4 regions of the Shewanella mesophila genome follow, and region 3 is predicted to be linked to each of the others. Evidence: predicted binding sites of a transcription regulator. Region 3 holds the regulator's gene; each other region holds the start of a gene.

Region 1 (3,683 bases), 2.0 Mb from region 3:
TTAACACTATTGTGAGTCAAATCGAAGAGGTCTCTAGTCAGGTTACCCACATTGCGACAGCAGCGGAGGAGCAAAGTGCTGTCACCGAAGAGGTCAACCGGAACATTACCGGGATCTCTGACTCTGCTTCAGAGTTAGCGCGTCTGGCAGATGAAGCGCAGCAAAGTAGTATGAGCCTCGCCGATTTAGTTGCCCAGCAACATCAACAGTTAGGTAAGCTGAAAACCTAATCCGAGTTTACTTTGGTGGCCAAGAGCATTAATTGCGTCTTGGTCATCAATGATTTTTTAAATCACAGTTTTTTTTTACCGTTAATTCTTTTTCTTATATTGCTTCTATTTCAATGATTTTTACTACTACCTTAGAGTTTCAACTTCAATCTTATGTTTACCTTCGAGCTATGTCTCTTTGAGGTCTGTGCTTTCACCCGCTCACTTAATGAGTCACTCTATGGGCTTTTGGGGGTAATTCAATCAAAGATGAGCTGTCTATCAGTGGCAGTGCGAGCCTTGACCTTAGGATATTTAGGACCTCATTATTAACTGACCAATCAGAACTAGGACAAATGCGTCACCCAAACGAGTAACCAAATGCCAAAAAGTATCGAGATGGAGGTGCGGTTAATCGCTTGCTTAATAAAAATGGCGACTAAAGTAGCTATGCTCGTCAGTATGATTTGTAGGCTAAACATCAATTCTATCTCTGGCGCAGCGCCTTTTGTAGCGAGCGGCGCTACTAATAAAAGTACGGCTGCTACTAACAAAAATTGATAGATGAGCACTTGGTCCAATCGATTGTTAGTCGCTGTGATGGTATTCATTTTTAGACTCCCAAAATGGGTTGTGACTATATCAACGATAGATATTAACTAAAGGTATTAACTAAAGATATTAGCTTTAGATGAGAATCATTCTCAATTGAATTTACAAAGTACGTGTTGTAAGCAGCAAAAGTATTTTGAGTTTGCGCCATTCACTTTGCTGAGTTAAAGTTACTGTTAATTTATACAGTATTTGTTGGGTTATGATTTTATATATCGCAGAGAAACCGAGTCTAGGCAGGGCTATTGCCGATGTATTACCTAAACCATTGAAAAAGGGGGAGGGGTTTATTACGGCTGCAAATGGCGATTGCGTTTCTTGGTGTATTGGTCACTTGTTAGAGCAAGCTGAGCCAGACAGCTATGATGCCGCGTTCAAATCATGGAAGTTTGAACACTTGCCCATCGTTCCACAAGAGTGGAAGATGAAACCTAAACCAAAAACTCGCAGCCAGTTGACGGTATTGCGAGGCTTAGTGAAGCAGGCGACTCAGCTGGTCAACGCTGGAGATCCCGATCGTGAGGGACAGTTGCTCGTCGATGAAGTCATCGCTCATCTTGGCGTTAAAGGTAATAAACTTAATCAAACTCGGCGCTTGTTGGTGAGCGACTTAAATCCGCCAGCGGTGAAGCGAGCCTTGGGGCAACTTAGATCTAACCGTGAATTTATCCCGTTATCGACATCGGCATTAGCGCGGTCAAGGGCTGATTGGCTTTACGGCATGAATATGACTCGCGCCTATACCTTGCAAGGTCGCAAGGTGGGTTACCAAGGCGTGTTATCTGTTGGTCGGGTACAGACACCACTGCTGGGACTTGTGGTGCGTCGTGATGAGGCAATTGCTGGCTTTGTTAGCAAACCTTTCTATGAAGTGCTTGCAAATCTTTACACCGATAAGCAAGAAACATTCAAAGCGAAATGGCTGCCCAGTGATGCATGTCGCCCCTACATGGACGAAGATGGGCGAGTTTTGTCTAGAGGATTAGCCCTGAACGTGGTTGGACGGATCACAGATAAAAGCGCTCAGGTGACATCACTTCAAAGCAGCGATAAACAACAAAGCCCACCTTTACCCTATAGTCTTTCGGCGCTGCAGATTGATGCGGCGAAGCGATTTAGTATGAGCGCAAAGGCTGTGCTCGATACGTGCCAGTCACTCTATGAAAAACATAAGTTAATTACCTATCCTAGGTCGGATAGCCGATACCTTCCTAAGGAGCAGTTTGTGCTTGCCCCAAGTGTTATTGCTGCGGTGTTAAAAGGGGCGAGTGAATTAGTCGAAGGTATTGATAGCCCCGATCCTAAGATAAAATCTAAGGCATGGAATGACAAAAAAGTGGATGCACACCATGCCATCGTTCCCACCGAAAAGGTGGCAAACTTATCGGGTTTAACCCAAGCTGAGAAACAGATCTATCTGCATGTCGCCAGGCAATACCTCGCGCAGTTTTATCCTGTATATCGGTACCATGAAACCGAAGTGGAAATTGAAATAGAAAAGGGACGATTTAAGACCAAAGCTAAGCAGGAGAAGTCTCTAGGCTGGAAACAGCTGTTTCCTAAATCAGCTAACAAGCCTTCACAAAGAGATAATGACAGCGACGATTTACAGTTGCTTCCACGACTGATAGAGGGGCAAACCTTGCACTCGGGTCAAGGTGAATTGCTTGAGAAGCATACTCAGCCGCCAAAAGCGTTTACCGATGCGACCTTGCTTGCCGCGATGACGGGCATTAACCGTTACGTTTCTAATCCTGATATTCGTAAGATCCTTAAAGATACCGATGGCTTAGGCACTGAGGCCACTCGAGCTGGCATCATCGAGCTGTTGTTCAAACGAGGTTTCTTAGTTCGTCAAGATAAAGCTATCGTGTCGACGGAGGTAGGCAAGGGGCTGATTAATAGTTTGCCCGAATCGGCGACGACGCCTGATATGACTGCGTTATGGGAGAGTCATTTAGATGCCATTTGTCGTAAGGAAGCTAAATATCAGAGTTTTATGCAGCCATTAATCGAGTCATTAGGCGAGTTGATTATCCAAGCGGGATCTCAGCTGCCCACCTCATTGCAAGGGATTAAGGCACCACAAGGGCAATTTAAGAAGCGTCGCTATTCGCAAAAGAAGAAGGTGACTAAATCGACAAAAAAATAGCTAATACCAATCAGTATAAAGATATGATCGCTCAGCGAGAATTTAGCGCTTATGAGGCAAGGCAACGAGTGAAGAGCATAGTTGTTCTACGGTCAAACTCGTTAACACAGCATCGAAAGCGCTAAAACTCGCCTGTTAGGCGTGTTTTTGGCTTCCTACTTCTGCGTTGAATGGCCTCACAAGGGAGCAACCATTCCATCGTCCATTCGCCTTGAATTAGTTGCCAAAAAACACGCTGAGTAGATCACTTTCTTATACTGATTGGTATAAATGATTAAAGTTAATAATCAGTGTGATCCGTTAACCACTTTTTTGACTGTTATATTGAGATGCAGCATCAAAGCGTGTGGGGGGATTTTAACCGACAACTAGGCTATTTTATGTCTCGATATTGATTGCTTAACGGATCATATCGAAATCCTGCTGCACTGAGTTTCTGTTCTAATACTTTGCTTGGAATATCGAGTTGATAAAACAGTGCCTGCCTATCATTACAGTTTAGGCGAAGCTGCTCATTGACTATGCCTACGAGGATATCGCCGCTCAATCGAGTGAGTTGGTAATCCATTAAATTTACCCTAGGTAATCACTATTTCATTTAGGTTTAGCGCAGATCCGTGAGTGTTTCCAATATTTGATTGTTAAGATGGCATCGAGATAGCGAGTCAACTTGCCGTACTCGATGCTTTTACTGGCAGGCATTATTGATG
Region 2 (3,683 bases), 530 kb from region 3:
GTTGGGGATATGCCGAAGCCTATACTTGGAGAGGCCTTGCTAAGCAAAACTTAGGCGATCAACAAGGCGCGGTTGCAGACTGGAAAGCCGCGCTACGGGTTCAAAGTGATTACGCCTGGGCAAGCTTTTTACTCAAGCAAAATCAGTAATGATGTTAAGTTTATCCGGAGCCATAAAAAGCTCCGGGTCTTATAGAGAATATGACCATGAATAAAGTTAACCTCATAGCTCACCATCAACTAGATCAAACAAAAAAGGTCGAAGATAAACTAGCGTGGATCTATCTTATCAATCTAGGCTTTTATCTGATCCCGCTATTTGTTCAAACTATGCCGCTATGACATATTGCAGTCAGTCTAGCAACGCTAATCCCCTTTATTTACTGCTATTTCTGGGCATATCGCAGCCCAAGTACTGAAGCTCATAAGCCTATAATGGCCATGATAGCCATAGGCATCGCCATTACACCTATCAATTCAGGCTCTCTGTCACTATTTACGTTTGCAGGATTCTTTATCGGCTTTAACTACTCATTACGTATAGCTTTCTATTGTCTTATTGCGATGGCAGCTATATTAGCGATGCTCAGCTCCCTATTCGATTTCCACTATTACTTTATGGTGTACGGCACTGCTTTAATCGCCGGCGTTGGCTTCTTTGGCGTTGCCGAGCAAAAACGAGTCGCGACAAAACTGGCTGAACATCGAAGTCAGCAAGAGATCACTCAACTTGCGACAATGTTGGAGCGAGAGCGAATCGCGAGGGATCTGCATGACATTATGGGCCACTCCCTCTCATCTATCTCACTCAAAGCCGAATTAGCTCAAAAGCTTTTAGCCAAGAGTAAACTTGACCAAGCTAGCGCTGAATTACAGGAGCTTAACGCCATTGCTCGCGATAGTTTGAGTCAGATACGTCAAACCGTCTCAGGTTATAAACATAAAGGCTTAGCTTCCAGCGTGACCTACCTGTGCCAAGCATTACGAGACAAAGGGATGAGCGTTACCTTGAAGGGCGATATTCCACAGCTACCGCCAGATATAGAGACCCATGTGATCTTAAGCTTGACCGAACTTTGCAATAACATCATCCGCCATAGCAGTGCAAGTCACTGCGACATCGTCTTCGCTGATACGGAAGGTGCGCTCTCAATCACTGTAACTGATGATGCGTCTATCGCCTCTATTAACGAGGGAAATGGACTTACTGGTATACGAGAACGACTGGCTCAATTTGGTGGTACACTCGATTATCAGTTAAACACCAACACCCACTTTACGCTGACATTGCCACGCTAAGGATAAGCATGAGAATACTACTGGCTGAAGATCAAGCCATGGTCCGAGGGGCATTAGCGGCACTGCTGTCCCTAGAAGGAGAGTTTGAAGTGATTCAGGCTAAAGACGGCAATGAGGCTCTCGCGCTATTAAAGCGCGATAGTTTTGATCTGCTGCTGACCGATATTGAGATGCCCGGTTACACAGGTCTCGAACTCGCCGACTGGTGTAACACACAAGCCTCACCGATTAAGGTGATTATCCTGACCACCTTTGGCAGAGCGGGCTACATCAAACGAGCAATAGAAGCGGGAGTTGGCGGCTTTCTACTAAAAGATGCGCCATCAGACTCACTCATTGAAGCCATAGGATTGATCGCTAAAGGTAAGCGAGTTATCGATCCCGAACTGGCTATCATGGCCGTAGGCGAGCAAGACCCACTCAACGATAAAGAACGCCGAGCATTACGATTAGCCAGTGACGGACGTAGCACAGCCGAAATTGCCGATACCCTATTTATCGCCGAAGGCACCGTCCGTAATTATTTATCTGAGGCGATCGCCAAACTGAACGCAACCAATCGAATTGATGCGGCCCGTATTGCCAAACAAAAGGGATGGCTATAGCGACAGTGATATAGCAAACCTCAACGAAATTGCGGCAAGATTGCGTTCACATCAAACTCTGATAATATATGTATATATTTACAGTGATTGAGTTATCAAACTTCTAAATGACTCAATTAATCAAATGGGTATAAAGCGTGGATAGACTCGATCTTATGGCTGTAACTGAGTTAAAAGGCGTGGCGACCAAAATGGCGCAGCGGCTAGAAAAGCTCGGCATAAAAACAGTCCAAGACCTATTGTTTCATCTACCGCTACGCTACGAAGATCGTACTCAAATATACCCGATAGCTGCACTTTATCCTGGCAGCTATGGCACCATCGAAGCCACGATTCAATCATCACAAATTATTCAGGGTCGTAAGCGCATGCTCACCTGCACGGTGAGAGATGAAACCGGCATGGTGACACTGCGCTTCTTTAATTTCTCGGTTGCACAGCGCAATGGCTTACAAAACGGTGCCACGATCCGCGCCTATGGTGAGATACGTCGCGGCAAACATCATCCAGAAATTATTCATCCAGAGTACAAGGTTATCCACTCTGATAGCGACCTGAACTTGAGTGAGACTTTAACGCCAATTTATCCCACGACAGAGGGGCTAAAACAGGCCAGTTGGATCAAACTTACCGAACAAGCACTAGCATTACTCGCCCATGGTGGACTAAAAGAGTTATTACCACCTCAGCTGCAGCCAAATCAGATGTCGCTGATCGACGCGCTACAACTATTGCACCGCCCCCCGATCGGCGTAGCCCTCTATGAACTAGAACAAGGCACTCATCCTGCGCAGCAAAGATTGATCCAAGAGGAGCTACTAGCCCATAACCTCAGCATGTTAAAACTGAGACAGCGCAGCAATCATGACGCCGCAGTATCAATGACAGCGACTGGTCAGCTACTCACCCCATTTCTCGCATCACTACCCTTTAAACCTACTGGAGCACAGCAGCGAGTCGTTGCCGATATCACCGCCGATTTAGCGTTAAGCCATCCTATGATGCGTTTAGTACAAGGCGATGTGGGTTCAGGCAAAACACTCGTGGCTGCCCTAGCCGCACTGCAAGCCATAGAGAGTGGCTACCAAGTTGCTATGATGGCGCCAACAGAACTGCTAGCAGAGCAACATGCTACAAACTTCGCCGCTTGGTTTGAACCTCTTGGCTTAACCGTTGGCTGGTTAGCAGGCAAACTCAAGGGCAAGGCACGCAGTCAATCATTAGCACAGATAAAAAGCGGTGAAGCCCACATCGTTATTGGCACCCATGCGATTTTCCAGGAACAAGTGGAATTTAATAAACTGGCGCTAATTATTATCGATGAACAACACAGATTTGGGGTCCATCAACGATTAGGTCTACGAGAAAAGGGGATTAGCCAAGGCTTTCATCCTCATCAATTGATCATGACGGCAACCCCGATCCCCCGCACCTTAGCGATGACAGCCTATGCCGATCTCGATACCTCCATTATCGATGAGCTGCCACCGGGACGAACGCCAGTGACTACGGTCGCCGTATCTGACGGTCGCCGCTGCGAAGTAATTGATCGCGTACGCCAAGCCGCTCTGCATGACAATAGGCAAGCTTACTGGGTCTGTACTCTCATCGAAGAATCTGAGGTATTAGAGTGCCAAGCCGCCGAAGATACCGCCGAAGAGCTCAAACAGCAGTTACCTGAATTATCCATTGGCTTAGTGCACGGACGAATGAAGCCCGCAGAGAAACAAGCCATTATGGCTGACTTCAAAGCAGGGAATATTCATCTATTAGTGGCAAC
Region 3 (3,683 bases):
GCTCGCCTTTGGCTTCACTGCCTTCTATCTGTGTTCTTGGCGTTGCAAGTAGGCTGTAGTACTCGATATCATAATCGAAGTAGCTATAATGCCATTTCCATTGGGAGCCCGTGACCTTAATGGTCAAGTCCGCATCGCTGGGATCTTCCATTGCGATCAGGGTTTGTGTTGCTGGAATAGCCATCATGATCAAGATAACGAAAGGAACAATGGTCCAGGCTATTTCGACCTTAGTGCTTTCATGGAAGTTGGCGGCAACGGCACCTTTAGAGCGTCGATGGTTAATGATCGAATAGATCATCACACCAAAGACCACAATGCCTATGGCACAACAGATGTAGAGAATGGTCATGTGGAGACCAAACACTCTTCCACTAATCTCTGTAACCCCTTCTGTCATATTTAGGGGCATATCGGCTGCGAGTATGGGGGGCGTAAACAGCAACGCCAGCAAACAATACAACACTTGCTTCACTAGACTTCTCCTCTGTCAATTGCGAAGGCAACTACAAAGAAGAGCCACACAGTATGTCTCGGCTCTATGCAAACTCTTCGGTTCCCAAAAAAGCAACGATGACTTCAAAGTGCGCTGGTGGTGTAAATATTGTTATTGCTGGTGGTGACCACGCTTGCACTTACGGCTGAATATATCAGGCTAATTTCAACGTATTGGCTCAATAAATCACTGCTGATTGAATCAATAACATCGACATCTAAATTGTTCGGATATAACAAATAATCGTTGATATCTACTACTAACTTAATCTGTGTTCAAATATTGATCAAGATCACTTTTATTTTATTTTTCTAAACAAAACAGCGACAAAAAAGCCCCTTGCGGGGCTTTAGTACGGAAAGGCAGAGTAAATCAATTAATGAAATGAGCTAAATAAACAAGCTTGTTGTAAGCCGAGATCCTCGTGCATATGGGCTGTTACAGGTAAGTGACTATTTGCATCTTCAATAACAACACCTAGGGCTTGAGTGTTTTTAGCGACTATCTGTAAGCGACGATTATCGCGTTCATCGAGTGATTGCGTCCAACTAATTACCGCACTGGATGTACCACTTGTGAGTGCTTTTTCCATTGCCCAAAGCGCTTCAACTTCATCTTTGGTATGTACGAGCAGAATGCGGTCCATGCGAACCCCTGCATCGGCGAGCATCTGTTTGTAGCCAATATTGGGTGGGCTGATCAATACGACCCATTGTCCTTGCTGGCTTAATCTCGCTAGTTGAGGAGTTAAAGCTTGTAACTCATTTTTACCTTGAGTACAGCTTGATACCGTTGAAATGGTATTTTGATGCGATGGCTTCAGTTGGCTATTCATATCAACCCAGAGGCCGGGATGACGTGGCGCATTACCGATTAAATTGTTCATTGCCAGTCTCCGTTGCGAATAACGCCGACAGCTAAACCTTCAATGCTTAGGCTCTGGTTGGTGAGATCAACAATAATAGGTGAATACTCTTCATTTTCGGCATGTAAGTACACAGTGTTGCCTTTCTTTTCGAAACGCTTAACCGTGACATCATCTTCAACTCGAGCGACGACAACCTGTCCATTCCTCGCTTGCTCTACTTTATGCACAGCAAGTAGATCGCCTTCTAAGATGCCAATATTCTTCATGCTGTCACCCCGAACTCGCAGCAGAAAGTCGGCACTGGGCCTAAACATGTTGGGATCGACCTGATAGTGTTGCTCGACGTGTTCTTGGGCGAGTATGGGTTCACCGGCGGCAACTTGGCCGATTAATGGTAAACCTAATTCTTCTGGCTCATCTTCTTGGGTGAGTTTTATCCCGCGAGATGTACCTGGCATAATCTCGATGCAGCCTTTTTTCGCCAGTGCTTTCAGATGTTCTTCGGCGGCATTAGCGCTTTTAAAGCCTAATCTACGCGCAATTTCAGCTCGGGTCGGTGGCATGCCCGTGTCGGCGATATTACGCTTAATTAGCTCTAAAATTTCAGCTTGCCTGGGTGTTAATGGTCTCATTATCAATCCTGTCTTTCCATACAGTAACTGTTAGTATATACAGTATTTGTGGTAGTGCAAGTATTAACCAGATTTTTACCTAAAACCATTAGCTTTCTCATTTTATTCATACAGACGCAGTGCCTATTCTTCGGCTAAAAGATCATCGAGTAGATCGTGATAGTCGGCTATTGCTGGGAAGTCGTTAAAAATTTTTAGTGGCTTTTGGCTATCGGGGTTCTCAATCCCAAGCAGATAACCAACACCTGCTTTTTGTGCGGCTTGTAAGATGGGTTCACTATCGTCAATGAATAAGCATCGGCTTGGGTCGAGTTGATATTGTGTGAAAAGCGTCTCCCAAAATTGGGCAGCTTCCTTAGGGTATCCCGTTGAATGGCTCGATAGCATATGGTCTAGACCTGCGGCTAAATCAGTATGTTCAAGTTTTAGTGCGAGGCTGCTTGGATGGGCATTGGTCACTAGGATTCTCGATTTCCCTTGCTCTCCTAAGGCGGTTAGAAATGGCATGCTATCTTGGCGCATTTGGATTCTGTCGACAACCTTGCGGTGCAAGGCGATGATATCGAGTTGGAGTTCTCGCTCCCAGTAGTCGAGACAATACCACTCTAAGGTACCAAAGACTTTGTCATAGGCGGCTTCTACTAGGTTTTTTGCGCGATCGATCGGCAAGTTTTTTTGATGGCTAAGGGTTTGAGGCACTAGGCTGAGCCAGAAGTGATTGTCAAAATGCAAGTCCAGTAATGTGCCATCCATATCGAGTAGCACTGTATCTATCTTATTCCATGGAAACATAATCGGTGTGAAAAAATTCCATCGGTAGAGTTGTGGATTAATCACATCATAGTAAGATTGGACTGTGATGCAAACGCCATTTTTATCAGGGACATTCATGTCGGACAAGAAGCCACAGATTTTACATGCAGAAGTTGTTGCAAAGAGCCGTCTGTTTCAGATTGAACAAGTGCACCTAAAGTTCTCTAATGATGTCGAGCGCCAGTATGAGCGCATGAAAGGGAATAATCGTGGCGCGGTTATGGTTGTCCCTATTCTTGATGACCAATTATTGTTGGGGCGTGAATATGCTGCGGGTACTCACTCCTATGAATTAGGCTTCCCCAAAGGCCTAGTCGATCCTGGTGAAACACCAGCACAGGCGGCAAATCGAGAGTTGCAAGAGGAGATCGGCTATGGGGCGAATAAGCTCACTCATCTTATGGAGTTAAGCTTGGCTCCAGGTTATTTTGCTAGCAAGATGCAGATCTATGTTGCTGAAGATCTTTATGAGAGTCGCCTAGAAGGCGATGAGCCTGAGCCTATAGAGGTTGTAAGCTGGCCGCTAAGTAAGTGGTTTGAGCTGTTATCGCTGGAAGATTTTTCTGAATCAAGAAGCGTAAGCGCCTTGTTTTTGGCTCAGAAACATCTAAAACTAAAGTAGTTAATTCGAATTGTTATATATGCATTGCCTGTTTAGGCTGTTGGAGTTGTGATGAAGCCAGAAGATTATGTTGAACAGGTGATCGCCATCGCTGTTGAGGCGGGGCTAGCGATAAAAGATATTTACCTAAAAGGTAGTTTTGATAAGGAAATTAAAGCCGATAATACCCCTGTGACATCCGCCGATCTGGCGGCTCATGAGATCATTACTTCTGCGCTTAATCGATTAACTCCCGACATCCCCGTTTTATCT
Region 4 (3,683 bases), 1.5 Mb from region 3:
CTTCAATCTGTATCCCACTTTGGGCTCTTAGTTCTGGGCGACTATAATTAAGCAGTTCGGCTCGCTCAGCAAAATTACTAATGACATCAAGTTCGGCGGCGGCACGTGCAAATTGCTGTAGCTCAAAAAGTTTAGGCATTAACAGATCAAACAGCTCCTCCCAAAGCTGCTTTTCAAGTGCAAGGGCTTTGCCCTGACTCGAGAGCACTTTCTCTTCATGCTCTTTTAGCTCAGCGATAATGTATCTTTCGGTATTTTTAAGAGTTTGTCTACGTTGGTAGCTGATAGGTACCAAGTGAGATTCTCTGCGGCTGACTTCGATGTAATAACCATGAACCCGGTTATAACCCACTTTAAGTGTGGATGCGCCAGTTGCTTGTTTTTCTCTCGCTTCTAGGTCTTCGAGATAATCTGTCGCGCCTCGACTCAGTTCCCGCCATTCGTCTAACTCTGAATTATAGCCTTCCTTCAATACCCCTCCATCGCGGATCAGCATGGGGGGATTATCGACGATGGCACGGCTCAATAGATCATGTTCGCTGGGAAAGTCGCCTAGGCTCTTGGCTAAGGCGGCCAGATGGGCACTTTGGTAATGGGTCAATAAGTGCTGAATTGAAGGCAACAAAGATAGCGCTTGGCGAAGCCTTGCAAAATCTCGTGGACGAGCGCTGCGAAGTGCCAAACGAGCGGTGATCCTCTCTACGTCTCCAAGCGCTTTTAATTGGTCGTGTAGTTGGTCGAATTCACCAGAATCAAGTAGTTCTTCAACTGCATCATGACGCGCTCTAATAGTGTTGTGGTTTCGTAGCGGCTCATGGATCCAGCGCTGCAACATACGGCTTCCCATGGGGGTCGCCGTATTATCAAGCACTGCAGCAAGGGTATTATCGGTACCACCTTGCAAATTTTTGGTCAATTCGAGGTTTCTGCGGGTTGCAGCATCTAAAATGATGCTGTCGCATTGATTAAATCTAACGATGGAGTTGATATGAGGTAAGGCTGTACGCTGGGTATCTTTCACATATTGCATTAAGCAACCAGCGGCTTGAATCGACAGCCTAACATCGCCTAAACCAAATCCGTAGAGATCTTTCGTACCGAACTGCTCAAGCAGAAGTTTGTAGCTGGTATCGTAGTCAAACTCCCATTCAGGGCGACGACGTTTGCCGCGAAAAGCACTAATAAGTGCCATCTCATTAAAATCTTCACTATGCAGCAGTTCAGCGGGATTCGTGCGTTGAAGCTCCGCCTCTAATGTTTCAGTTGTGGCGAGTTCTGTTACCACAAATCGGCCTGACGAAATGTCTAAGGTGGCGTAGCCAAAGCCGACTTTTCCGTGATAAACCGCTGCTAAAAGGTTATCTTGACGCTCTTGAAGTAAGGCTTCGTCAGTTAGTGTCCCTGGCGTAACAATGCGTACTATTTTACGTTCAACAGGCCCTTTTGATGTAGCTGGATCGCCAATTTGTTCACAAATCGCTACCGATGTTCTTAGCTGCACTAATTTGGCAAGATAGCCTTCTACCGCGTGGTAAGGGATCCCAGCCATAGGGATAGGATTGCCACCACTTTTTCCACGAGCCGTTAAGGATATTCCCAGTAACTCTGATGCTAACTTGGCATCATCGTAGAATAGCTCGTAAAAGTCACCCATGCGATAGAACAGCAACATATCGGGCGCTTCGGCTTTTAGCGTCAAATATTGACGCATCATTGGGGTATGCTTCTCGAGACTTTGAATATCAACTGCGTTCATGAAATGACCAAGGTATCCTGCAAAATAATTCTCAGTGTAATAACGCCAAGATTACGATAAAAATGATGTCGCCAATATTAACAATAAATTTAACCTGGGTAATGATTTATGGCTATTAATTGTGTGATTTAGCAACGATCAATTTCAACCTATGAGTAAGTGCTTGTTTTAAAGTTGATAAAAAATAATCATCAACAGCACTTGATACTGTATGATTGTACAGTATACTAGTTTGCATATTGAGACATAAGGCGTTGCGTGAATTTTAAACGACTCGCTTTATCCTAACGGATTTACCACAGCGCAGCGTCTGTGATTGAGAGGACAATACAATGAAGATAGATGCAAATAAAGAGAAAGCCCTTAACGCGGTTCTTGGTCAAATTGAGAAACAATTTGGTAAGGGATCCATCATGAAGTTAGGTGAAAACCGTTCTATGGATGTTGAGACTATCTCTACTGGCTCTCTATCATTAGATGTTGCACTTGGTGCTGGTGGTTTGCCACTAGGACGTATTGTTGAAATTTATGGCCCTGAGTCGTCGGGTAAAACCACACTAACTCTTGAAGTGATCGCAGCGGCCCAGCGTGATGGTAAAGTCTGTGCCTTTATCGATGCAGAGCATGCACTTGACCCTATTTACGCGCAAAAGCTTGGCGTTGATATTGATAACCTTCTCTGTTCTCAACCAGATACAGGTGAACAGGCGCTTGAGATTTGTGATGCGCTAACGCGTAGCGGTGCGGTCGATGTAATTATTGTCGATTCTGTTGCAGCGTTGACACCAAAGGCAGAGATTGAAGGGGAAATTGGTGATTCTCACATGGGCTTAGCGGCGCGTATGATGAGCCAAGCAATGCGTAAGCTAGCGGGTAACCTTAAGCAATCGAACACATTGCTTATCTTCATTAACCAGATTCGTATGAAGATTGGTGTGATGTTTGGTAACCCTGAAACAACCACTGGTGGTAATGCGCTTAAATTCTATGCCTCTGTTCGTTTAGATATTCGCCGTACTGGTGCGATTAAAGACCGAGAAGAAGTTATCGGTAACGAAACTCGCGTAAAAGTAGTTAAAAATAAGATTGCAGCACCATTTAAACAAGCGGAATTCCAAATACTATATGGACAGGGGATTAACCGTACTGGTGAGCTTGTCGATTTAGGTGTCGCGCATAAGCTGATTGAAAAAGCGGGTGCTTGGTATAGCTATAAAGGTGACAAAATTGGTCAAGGTCGTGCTAATGCTGGTAAGTTCTTAACTGATAATCCAGAAATTGCTGCAGAAATTGATACGGCGTTACGCACCATGTTGTTGAGCGGACCTAAAGTTGCCGTTGAATCAGCGGTCAGTGATGAAAATATCGACCTAGAAACAGGCGAAGTGTTTTAAGTTTTAACTTGTTATGACAACTTCTGCTATGCATATCGCGGTTGGGCTACTTGCCCGCCGCGACTATTCCCGCCATCAAATAAAAACCAAGCTGATACAGAAGGGCTTTGAGCTGACTGAAATCGACCCCGTGTTAGATCGCTGTGTTGATAATGGATATCTCGATGATCAGCGCTTTGCTGCGCTTTTATTGCGATCTCATATCAGCAAAGGGCACGGACATAATCGGATTCGTCAGTCGATGGCGCAGAAGGGATTATCCAAAGAGACGATTGAAACGGCGCTCAATAATAGTGGCTGTGATTGGTTTGAGTTGGCAAGGTCAAAAGCCGATAAAAAGTTTGCTAGTAGCGGTGCTATTGCGGATCAGAAAGAGAGGGCCCGCAGAACTCGCTATTTACTTGCTCAGGGTTTTACTTACGAACAAGTGGCTTATGCATTAGAGGTTGAAGTCGACTAAGATCCATTGGCCTATGGGCTCTTCGTTTTACTAAACTATTTAATTCCTGTTTATTTTTCCCCGTTATTTTTCG

The links. Region 3 encodes LexA, which represses DNA repair genes until DNA is damaged. Its sites were predicted from a motif close to TACTGTATNNNNATACAGTA; they were not measured.
Region 1: K0I73_RS10845 (DNA topoisomerase III) is a predicted target of LexA. The motif match lies at 993-1,012, and genes of this name have one in related genera.
Region 2: recG (ATP-dependent DNA helicase RecG) is a predicted target of LexA. The motif match lies at 1,970-1,989, and genes of this name have one in related genera.
Region 4: recA (recombinase RecA) is a predicted target of LexA. The motif match lies at 1,962-1,981, and genes of this name have one in related genera.

Annotation. Positions count from the first base shown of each region.
Region 1 is NZ_CP080421.1:2,485,449-2,489,131, reverse strand. It holds gene K0I73_RS10855 (methyl-accepting chemotaxis protein) at 1-230, shown strand, start outside; gene K0I73_RS10850 (hypothetical protein) at 557-820, opposite strand; gene K0I73_RS10845 (DNA topoisomerase III) at 1,024-2,973, shown strand; gene K0I73_RS10840 (DUF4250 domain-containing protein) at 3,347-3,541, opposite strand.
Region 2 is NZ_CP080421.1:3,911,740-3,915,422, forward strand. It holds gene K0I73_RS17195 (tetratricopeptide repeat protein) at 1-149, shown strand, start outside; partial or broken gene K0I73_RS17200 (sensor histidine kinase) at 207-1,298, shown strand; gene K0I73_RS17205 (response regulator transcription factor) at 1,307-1,903, shown strand; gene recG (ATP-dependent DNA helicase RecG) at 2,041-3,683, shown strand, end outside.
Region 3 is NZ_CP080421.1:113,729-117,411, forward strand. It holds gene coxB (cytochrome c oxidase subunit II) at 1-475, opposite strand, end outside; gene K0I73_RS00530 (cell division inhibitor SulA) at 873-1,382, opposite strand; gene lexA (transcriptional repressor LexA) at 1,379-1,996, opposite strand; gene yrfG (GMP/IMP nucleotidase) at 2,120-2,788, opposite strand; gene nudE (ADP compounds hydrolase NudE) at 2,886-3,431, shown strand; gene cysQ (3'(2'),5'-bisphosphate nucleotidase CysQ) at 3,483-3,683, shown strand, end outside.
Region 4 is NZ_CP080421.1:2,964,915-2,968,597, reverse strand. It holds gene mutS (DNA mismatch repair protein MutS) at 1-1,756, opposite strand, end outside; gene recA (recombinase RecA) at 2,089-3,150, shown strand; gene K0I73_RS13135 (regulatory protein RecX) at 3,164-3,610, shown strand.